DNA from 2 places in the Halioglobus sp. D3-4 genome. Region 1 is predicted to be linked to the other one. Evidence: predicted binding sites of a transcription regulator. Region 1 holds the regulator's gene; the other holds the start of a gene.

Region 1 (4,626 bases):
TTAACCACTTCAACTGCCTGGTCAACATCCAGCCGGGCAAACGCATCCAGCGCCTGACGCAACATAACGCCAACCATCGCTCCAATGTGCTTGATTTCAACGAAGTTGCTGGGTGATCTGCCATCCTCCGACATCCGCACAGCCTGTTTGGCCACCTTGGCAGCCTCATCCCCGATGCGTTCCAGGTCGCGGTTGACCTTAATAATGGCTATAACCAAGCGTAGGTCACTGGCGGTGGGCTGTCGCCTCGCGATGATGGTGGCACATTCGTCGTCGATGGCCATCTCCATCTGATTGACCTCACTGTCGCGGCGCACGATGAGCTCCGCCTCACCGCTGTCCATCTTCATCACGGCATCCAGTGCAGTGACAAGTTGCTGTTCCACCTTACCTCCCATAGACAGCATATGGTTGCGCAGGGACTCCAGCTCCGAATTAAATTTCGCGGAGATATGTTGTTGGTAATCTTCTTTCTTCAACATGACCTTTACCTCTTATGGCTTATTTGAGGCGTTGTTCGGAAACACCAGGGTAAATGTACTCCCTTCGCCCAATTTACTCTCGATTGTCAGATTCGCACCGTGTGCGGCGGCAACGTGTTTAACAATGGCCAACCCCAGGCCAGTACCACCCGTCTCTGAATTACGGCTGTCATCCACACGATAGAAGCGTTCTGTCAGCCTTGGGATATGGGTCGAATCGATACCGATACCCTTGTCACATATCTGTAACAATAGATTACTGCCTTTCGATATCCAGTTAATTGTTACAGGGCTTCCCGCTGTGCTGTATTTGATCGCGTTAATCACCAGATTGGAAACGGCGCTGTAGATCTGTCGGTAATCGCCGTAAACCTTGTCCTCTGCCTCTATGTTCAACTCGATTGCACCGGCAGTATACCCCTCCGCCAGCTCATCCCTAAGTTCCTGCAACAGCGCCCTGATATCCACTTGCTCGCGTTCATCATCGCGCTTTTCGCTCTCAATACGCGACAGCCACAACAGGTCCTTTAGCAGGCTCTCCATTCGCTGGGCCTGTTGGTCCATCTGCTGTAATGGCCGTACATAGCGCTTGGGCAACTCTTCGGAGTTATCCAGTATGGTGCTGAGGTAGCCACTTATCACTGTTAGAGGGGTACGTAATTCATGTGACACATTTGCGACAAAATCCCTACGCATATTTTCCAGGCGTACCTGAGCACTTATGTCGCGAATAAACAGCAATCGCTCACCCTCGCCAAAATGCGTAACATCGACACGCAGATAACAGGAGCGATTGTCACCAACGGCAAGGTATTGCAGAGGTTTTCGGTAGTCACGTGCCAGAAAGTACTGATTGAACTCGGGCGCGCGTACCAGATTGGTCAACGTCTGCCCGGTATCCTCGGGGTAACGCAGGCCTAACAGTGGCTCTACAGCTCGGTTCAGCCACTGGATTGCGCCGTGCTGATCGACCATAATCACACCGTCGCGCATCGCTGCAAACGAATCCTGTAAATACTCAACGGTTGACTGCAATTGGGCATTCTCCTTCGAGTTTTTTCTCTGCTGAGAATAGATTCGGGCGTAAATTTCGTCCCAGATACCGAAAGCGTCCGGTGGTGGCTTGTCTGAATTTTTCAGCCATAACTGCAGGCGTTGCATCTGATACAGCCAGACCCCAATCCACATCAGGAGCACGAAAATAACGCTCTCCCGCGGATAGCCGTATATCCATCCCAGCCCTGCCGACAAGGCGATCAGTAAAACAAGCCGGCTTGCCGTCGTAATCCAACTCATCTAAAACCGGAAAAGTGCTTCAAGAAACACCCCGCGAAGAGAAGCGGTAACCGGTGCCGCGAACTGTCTGGATTAAATTACTGTAATCACCGGAGGTGGATTGCAGCGCTTTGCGCAGGCGTCTGATATGTACATCCACGGTGCGCTCTTCAACGTACACGTTTGCTCCCCACACCTGATCCAGTAACTGGCCGCGGGTGTAAGCGCGTTCGGGGTGAGACATGAAGAACTGCAAGAGATTAAATTCCGTTGGTCCCATTTCTAGCGGCTGGTCAGCGATAAAAACCCGCTTGCTTTCGCCATCCAACAGCAGCTCGCCAACCTGAATTTTTTCACTTTGCGCAGTGCCGCCGGCCCGGCGTAACAAGGCCTTGATGCGCGCAAGCAGTTCGCGTGGAGCAAAGGGCTTGGTCATATAATCGTCGGCGCCGACATCCAGCCCCTGAATGACGTTGTCTTCCGCTGTTTTAGCAGTCAGCATAATAACCGGCATTTCGCGGGTGAGTTCTTCGCGCTTGAGGCGCCGCATCAGCTCGAGCCCGCTGCCGCCAGGCAACATCCAGTCAAGCAGCACGATGGCCGGTCTTTCATCGACTATCAGTTGGTAGGCGCGCTGAATATCTTCAGCCTCGATACATTGATAACCGGCCATTTCCAACGCCATCCGCAGCATGTCCCTGATAGCGAACTCGTCATCAACAATTAATACCGTATCTGTGCTCATCGACTCTCAAACCGTGGTTATACTCAAGAATGGGTATTAAAAGTCTCAAGTATGACAATTACATGACAAGCAAAGGGAAAATTGCAACAAATCTGTACTAAAACGTCCCTCGGTACTCGAGCAGGGGCGAAGTTACGCATGGTTTACGCTAGCGTAGGCTCGCGTTAATATTCAGTAACATCTTGTTGCCCGGACACAAATCGCTCTCATCCAATGAATTCAGCGGCCGCCGCGAAGTCTCCAGGACTTCGTGTAAATCACGTGAATCCAGATTCATATAGATAAGGCCTGTCAAGATATTGCCTGAGTATCGATGCTCTTCCAGCACATTTACCGCTGAGCGACGGTCGAAGGGATTGAGCGATTCATCCATTTTAAACAGGCGGATCGAAGATCCATCGTGCATGGTGACTTCATGTGCGTGACCTGGTTGGTACTCGGTGGTGATCTCATTGTGCATTGGCACAAAATCGATGGTACCAGTCGCCTCTGCGTGCTCACGCACAAACTCATAGCTCTTGGTCGACTTGGTGTTGTTGTTGAATGTTACACAGGGCGAGACGACATCAATCAACGCAAACCCCCGGTGGGAAATGGCCGCTTTGATCAGCGGTACAAGCTGTTCTTTGTCGCCAGAAAAGCTGCGCGCTACAAAAGTGGCGCCCATCTGCAGCGCTGTGCCACACAGATCGATTGCGCTGTAGATATTTGGATCCCCCTTCTTGCTGGCAGAACCTCTGTCGGCGGTCGCAGAATCCTGTCCCTTGGTGAGCCCGTAACAACCGTTATTCATAACGATGTACACCATATTAAGATTGCGTCTGGCCACGTGTGCAAACTGACCCATGCCGATCGATGCGGTATCGCCATCACCGGACACGCCCATGTACAGGAGATCGCGGTTGGCCAACGCCGCACCCGTCACCACGGAGGGCATACGGCCATGTACCGAGTTGAATCCATGGGAATTTCCCAAAAAATAGGTCGGCGCCTTGGATGAGCAACCTATTCCCGACAGTTTGGCAATCTTGTGCGGCTCTATCGACAACTCGTGGCAGGCCCGGACAATGGCACCACTGATAGAGTCGTGGCCGCAACCTGCGCACAGGGTTGAGATTGCACCCTCGTAATCCGCGCGGGTGTAACCGAGGTCATTGACCGGCAGTTCGGGGTGTCTGAATTTCGGCAATTGGTAACTCATGAGCGTTCTCCGGTACGTAGCAGCGCGGTGTCACGGTGTAATGGCAATACATTGTCGCTGTTGAGGTGTTTCTTTATCTGCTTGCGAATATTGCGCGCACTGATGGGCGTACCATCGAAACACAGCACTGACTTAAGCTTGTCGGGGCCGAACTCGAACTCCGCCATCAACAAGGTACGCAGCTGGGCATCGCGGTTCTGCTCGATCACAAACACCTCTTTGTGCCGCTCGATAAATGCCTGTACATCTTTATTGAACGGAAACGCTCGAACGCGCATGGCATTGAGGTGAATGCCGTCCTCCGCCAGATGATCCAGCGCCTCGCGGGAAGCCTCCTCGCTGGTACCGAAATACAGTACTGCAGTATCAGTGTCTCTGCCGCACTCGATCTTTATGGGCGCGGGAACGTACTCATTGATCGTGTCCCATTTTCGCAGCAGACGCAGCATATTCGCTTCATACTCTTCACCCTTCTCGGTATATACAGCGTATTCGTTACGCGAGGTGCCGCGGGTAAAAAAGGCTCCCTTGGTAGGATGAGTCCCGGGATAAGTGCGATAGCAAATGGCATCACCATCGACATCGAGGTACCGACCAAACTCTACCCCGTCCTCAAGTTGTTCAGCAGTGAGCACCTTGCCGCGGTCATATTTGTGGTCGTCATCCCAGGCCAGGGGCTCTGACATATTGTCGTTCATACCGAGATCGAGATCGGTCATCAGGATGATAGGTGTCTGCAGGCGCTCCGCCAGGTCAAAAGACAATGCGCCGAAATCGAAACATTCCTTGGGCGTTGAAGGAAACAACAGGACCTGCTTGGTGTCGCCGTGCGAGGCATATGCGCACGAAAGTATATCGGACTGCTGGGTGCGAGTAGGCATCCCGGTGGAGGGCCCGGCTCGCTGCACATTGAACAACACCGT
Region 2 (4,626 bases), 2.0 Mb from region 1:
TATGGCCGAGATCACCCGTCGAGGACTGGCCAGCGAGTGCTTCGGATTCGATCCGTTGTTGACCGAGATGCGCGCGCAGCGCGATTCGCTGATGGCTGATGCCAGAAGTCTCGGTAATGTAGTGGCCAAGGCCGGTTCCCTGAAGCAGGCCGCCAGTGATACGCTCAATATCCTCAAGGGGGGGCGCCGTTTCATGAAAGATCTGGCGTGGCCATTACACGTGATTGTCGAGGAAAAGAACACGTCTGCGGTGGCTGAGAGCGTTGAGCAAATACGCTCGCTGGCTGTGGCCAACGGCGGCTCTGAAGTCTCCAATGCCATCCCCAGGATAATGCGCGCCAATCCCTTCGGTCCCGTCAATAATATGATCGGACCGGGTGGTGAGCGCTGGGCCCCGGTGCACGGTTTGTTGCCGCTGTCCCGTGCAGAGCAGGCCACCACTGCGGTGCTCGATATCTTTGCGAAGCACGAGCGGATCATAGAGCAGTTCAACATCCGCACCGGTTTTCTGTATAACGCAGTGGCCGGTTCCTGCATCGCGGTGGAGCCACTGTTTTTCTGGCCCGACAGTGTTGATGCGTTGCACCGCGCCAGTGTGGAGGCTGATTTCTATCGCCGCGTACCCAAGTTGGCATTGAACCCTGACGCCCGCGAAGCGGTGGCCGTTATCCGGCAGGAACTCGCCGATTTATTCAGCGAGCTCGGCGCGGCACATTTGCAGATTGGGCGCAGCTACCATTTCTGCGGGGCGCTGGAGGCGGCGCCGGGGTTGTTGTTGCAGGCGATTAAAACCGCACTGGACCCCGACAACCGGATCAACCCCGGCGTTCTGGGCCTGAGCTGAACTGACAGCTTTTTCTACGGCACCAACACCAGCTTGCCCAGGTGGTCACACCGGCCCAGTTCGTCCAGTACTTGCGGAGCGTTGCCCAAGGGGTGGGTGCCGGCGATTATCGGTTTGATCTGCTCGGCATACGTCATGCCCCAATCGATGATCTGCGTGAGTAAACCGGGAATGCGGTAGGGCCGGAATATGGTATAGCCGCGAAAGCTCAAGTCTTTCATCATCATTAGCGCGATAGGTAACACGGGTTCGCGGCCGGTGATCATTTCATAGCTGATGATATTCGCGCCGACAGCGGCGCTTTCAATCAGCCCCGGGTAGAAGGCTTGCCCCACGGGGTCCAGCGCAACGTCGAAACCTTTTTTGCCGGTAGCCCCGGCGACTTCCCTGATCAATGAATCACTGTCGCTGGCGACAATGGCGCGATCACTTAAGGTCGCCAGCTGTTCGGCCTTGGCGGCACTGCGGCTGGTCGCGATGGTGGTGGCGCCCCAGGCTCTGGCAAGTTTTAATGCAATCACACCCATGCTCGAGCTGGCTGCTGTAATCAGTACGGTTTTCCCTTCTGCTGAGTCCGGTGTTATACCCGCCAGTTCAAGCGCGCCAGCCATGGTGAGTACACCCATCCACAAACCCGCGGCTTCTGTATCGGTATAGGTTTCTGGAACCGGCGCAAGCGCGGCCTGATCAAAAATACCCACATCGCGATAGGTGCCCATGGCACACATATCAACTCGCCCGGGTAACAGCGCGACCCGAGACCCAACCGTGAGCGGAGTTGTGCCATGGGGCAGGGGGCCATCCGCGGAGGTCGGGCCGATCGCGAGTATTTCGCCAACGGCTTCCTGGCCGATGCCACTGGGAAAGGCGCGTGCGGGTGCGTATTTTCCCTGCACATAGTTGAATTCAGAGCGATTCATGCCCACCGCGAGAATCTTCAGCAATACCTCGCCGGGGCCGGGGTCGGCCAGTTCGTGCGGACGCCATGCCAGCGCTTCGACAGGTTGGTTGTAGGCATCGAACTGCCAGCGGTGACTCGTCGTCATGTGTATTCTCCGATCAAGCTATGGTTGCAATAGGGGTGGCTTCCGACTTAATGTCATATCAATATAACATTTTATCGTTTACTGCGGTTGTATCCTGATACCCTGCGCTTGTGCAGTTGAAACGCTTGCTGGAGTGCTTATGTCGGTTTTGCCTGATCTCATTCGAGGTTGTTGCTTATCACCACACACCGCCGATGTCGGTGGTGGTGGCAGTGGCAGGCGCACGACAGGCGCAACCGATCTGGATTTTTCTGACCCCTACGACAACCTGTATGCGTTTGGAAAATTGTGGGCGTCTTATCAGGAGACACCGTGCTTTCCGGCTTTTGATGGCGTGCTGTTTGCGATGATTGGTGATCAACGCCTGAAGCCGCTTTTTCGCTACTGCGGGTTTGGCGGGTTTCAGGCGAAGATTATGCCCACTGGCAACGTACGTTTGCGCGGCAAGGAAGTAGGCTATTTTTCTGACCTTGCGACAGGGGATATTCTGCAAACCTGGGATAATCCCTGGACAGGTGAGACGGTGGAGGTTTTCAATTTCCTCAATGACCGTATTCGCGGTGAAGTGACGCCGATGATGCCGAAGTTTGCGATGGGGGAGGAGGGCGATTCGCCAACGCTGATGAATGAAGGTACTGCGATTGTCGATGAAAATGGCGACTACCCCTTTATTCTACCGTGGCGCCGTATCCACGATAACGTCCTGTTGGAGTGGGATTACACGCATCAGTACCGCAACCCGGTTGATCCCGCAAAATGGCCGAAAGCATCTACCGGCGAGATTATTAACCCCTCGGAACATTTCACCTTCTTTGGCAGCTACAGGCAGTTAGCGGATCGCGCTACTCTGTCGGCCGATTACCGCTGTGGCTTTTCACGCACCGGGCCGTGGTGGCCCTGGATGCGCATGGGTAACAGCGGTGTCAAAGGGCATATTTTCGGCCGTATGCACTCGATAAAGACGAACAGTGGTTTGGATGATATATCGCCGAAAGTTCTGGCCTATACTGAAAAGTATCATCCGGAATTTCTGGAGGCGTGCACCGACTGGGATGACGGATCCCCCATGGGTACCTGGGAGGCCTATGCGCGAGACGTCCCACCGGAGGTATAGTACGCTTCGCTTGTATTTGCCTCCCTGCGATATCAAAAGCCGGGCCGTCCCGGGCTGTGGCCATTTTTTTGCACTTCCGGGCGCAAGGGTTATGCTGGCTAAGAATGATTTTGCTATTCCATAGTGGAGAAAGCGTATGAATTGGGAGGCTTTAGGTGCGATAGCGGAAACGGTAGCCGGTATCGCGGTATTGATCACCTTGATCTATCTGGCTATACAGGTAAGGCAGAATACGGCGATGTCACGTGAGACGATTCTCAGAAACCAGACCGATCGGAATATGGACAATTCAAAGTTCATTGCGGGCACATCCGGCCTGATGGATATCTATATCCGTGCAATGGACGATCCGGATCAGGTCACGCGGGAGGAAAGGTGGCGGTTTGGTTCCTACATGTACGGTATGTTCCTGGATTTCCAGGAAGCCTACCATTTCAATAAATCGCGACGCCAGAAAGATTACTGGTGGCCGATGATCAGGAAAAATATCGGCTTCTACCTGAGTCGTCCTGGCGGTAAGGCCTGGTGGGCATCCCAGGGCAGCAATATGCTGGACAGCGAGTTTGTGGCGTTTGTCAATCGGGAGGTTGTTAAAGGGTGACAGCGTTTGCTGTTGCCGAATTGCATGGATAAACCCCGGCCTGATCTGGGTTAGTACAAGACGCCACACGATACCGGGAAGTCATCTAGCAGTAACAAGCGGCTTCTATACTGGTCATTTTCAAGCGGGGTCAGTCACCATGAGCAAGCTCTACCCACAATCGCTTTGCCGTCGTAAGTTTCTCGCCGGCGCCAGTAAATCTGCAGTCGCCATCTCGCTGGCTCCCATTCTACAGGCCTGTAGCGACGGCAGCGATAATCGCCTCGCGCAAACGGGCGCCTCCTCGTATGGCCCGTTGTCACCCGTTTCGGACAGTGCGACGGGGCTACCGCTGCTGCGGCTGCCGGAGGGTTTCACCTACCGTTCCTTCGGCTGGACAGGCGATACCATGAGCGACGGCACACTTACGCCCGACCGGCACGACGGCATGGCTGTGGTCAGTGGGCAGGGCGGTTCATCAGGAGAGTGCGTACTGATACGCAACCATGAGCGCAGCGTCGTAACACCCGGTACGCCCCTACCCGTGATTGGCGATGGCATTGCCCCGATTTACGACGATTTGGTGTTTCCGGGGGTGCTGGCCGGGCTCGGTGGTGGTACCACTGCACTGAGAATGCGCGGCGGGCAACTCATTGATGATCGCGCCACGCTGGGGGGCACTATCGCGAACTGTGCCGGCGGAGCCACGCCCTGGGGGAGTTGGTTAAGCTGTGAGGAAACTATCACGCTAGGCAGTATTCTGGGCGCCAGGGATCACGGCTTTGTGTTTGAGGTGCCCGATCCGGCACTAGGGCCGGCCTCTGCCGTGCCCATTGTGGATATGGGGTTGATGGCTCATGAAGCCGTTGCGGTTGATCCGCGGGATTCCCGCGTTTACCTGACGGAAGATAACAGGCCGCTGTCCGGCTTCTATCGCTATACACCGAACGATGCTAGTCAACAATTGGGGTCACTGGAGCGCGGAGGCAGGCTGCAGATGCTGGCCGTGTCCAGTCAGCCCGGTATCGATCTCGGGCTGGCC

Evidence for each region. Region 1 encodes PhoB, which activates phosphate uptake and scavenging genes when phosphate is short. Its sites were predicted from a motif close to TGTCATAAANNTGTAACA; they were not measured.
Region 2: a site for PhoB is predicted at 3,685-3,702, ahead of AC0L6S_RS19675 (PhoX family protein). Genes of this name have one in related genera too.

Annotation. Positions count from the first base shown of each region.
Region 1 covers NZ_CM147907.1:1,380,690-1,385,315, forward strand. Annotated here, with positions in the region: gene phoU (phosphate signaling complex protein PhoU) at 1-482, opposite strand, end outside; gene phoR (phosphate regulon sensor histidine kinase PhoR) at 495-1,778, opposite strand; gene phoB (phosphate regulon transcriptional regulator PhoB) at 1,798-2,502, opposite strand; gene AC0L6S_RS05990 (2-oxoacid:ferredoxin oxidoreductase subunit beta) at 2,651-3,703, opposite strand; gene AC0L6S_RS05995 (2-oxoacid:acceptor oxidoreductase subunit alpha) at 3,700-4,626, opposite strand, start outside.
Region 2 covers NZ_CM147907.1:4,450,440-4,455,065, forward strand. Annotated here, with positions in the region: gene AC0L6S_RS19655 (FAD-binding oxidoreductase) at 1-844, shown strand, start outside; gene AC0L6S_RS19660 (quinone oxidoreductase family protein) at 859-1,890, opposite strand; gene AC0L6S_RS19665 (DUF1838 family protein) at 2,030-3,004, shown strand; gene AC0L6S_RS19670 (hypothetical protein) at 3,141-3,605, shown strand; gene AC0L6S_RS19675 (PhoX family protein) at 3,745-4,626, shown strand, end outside.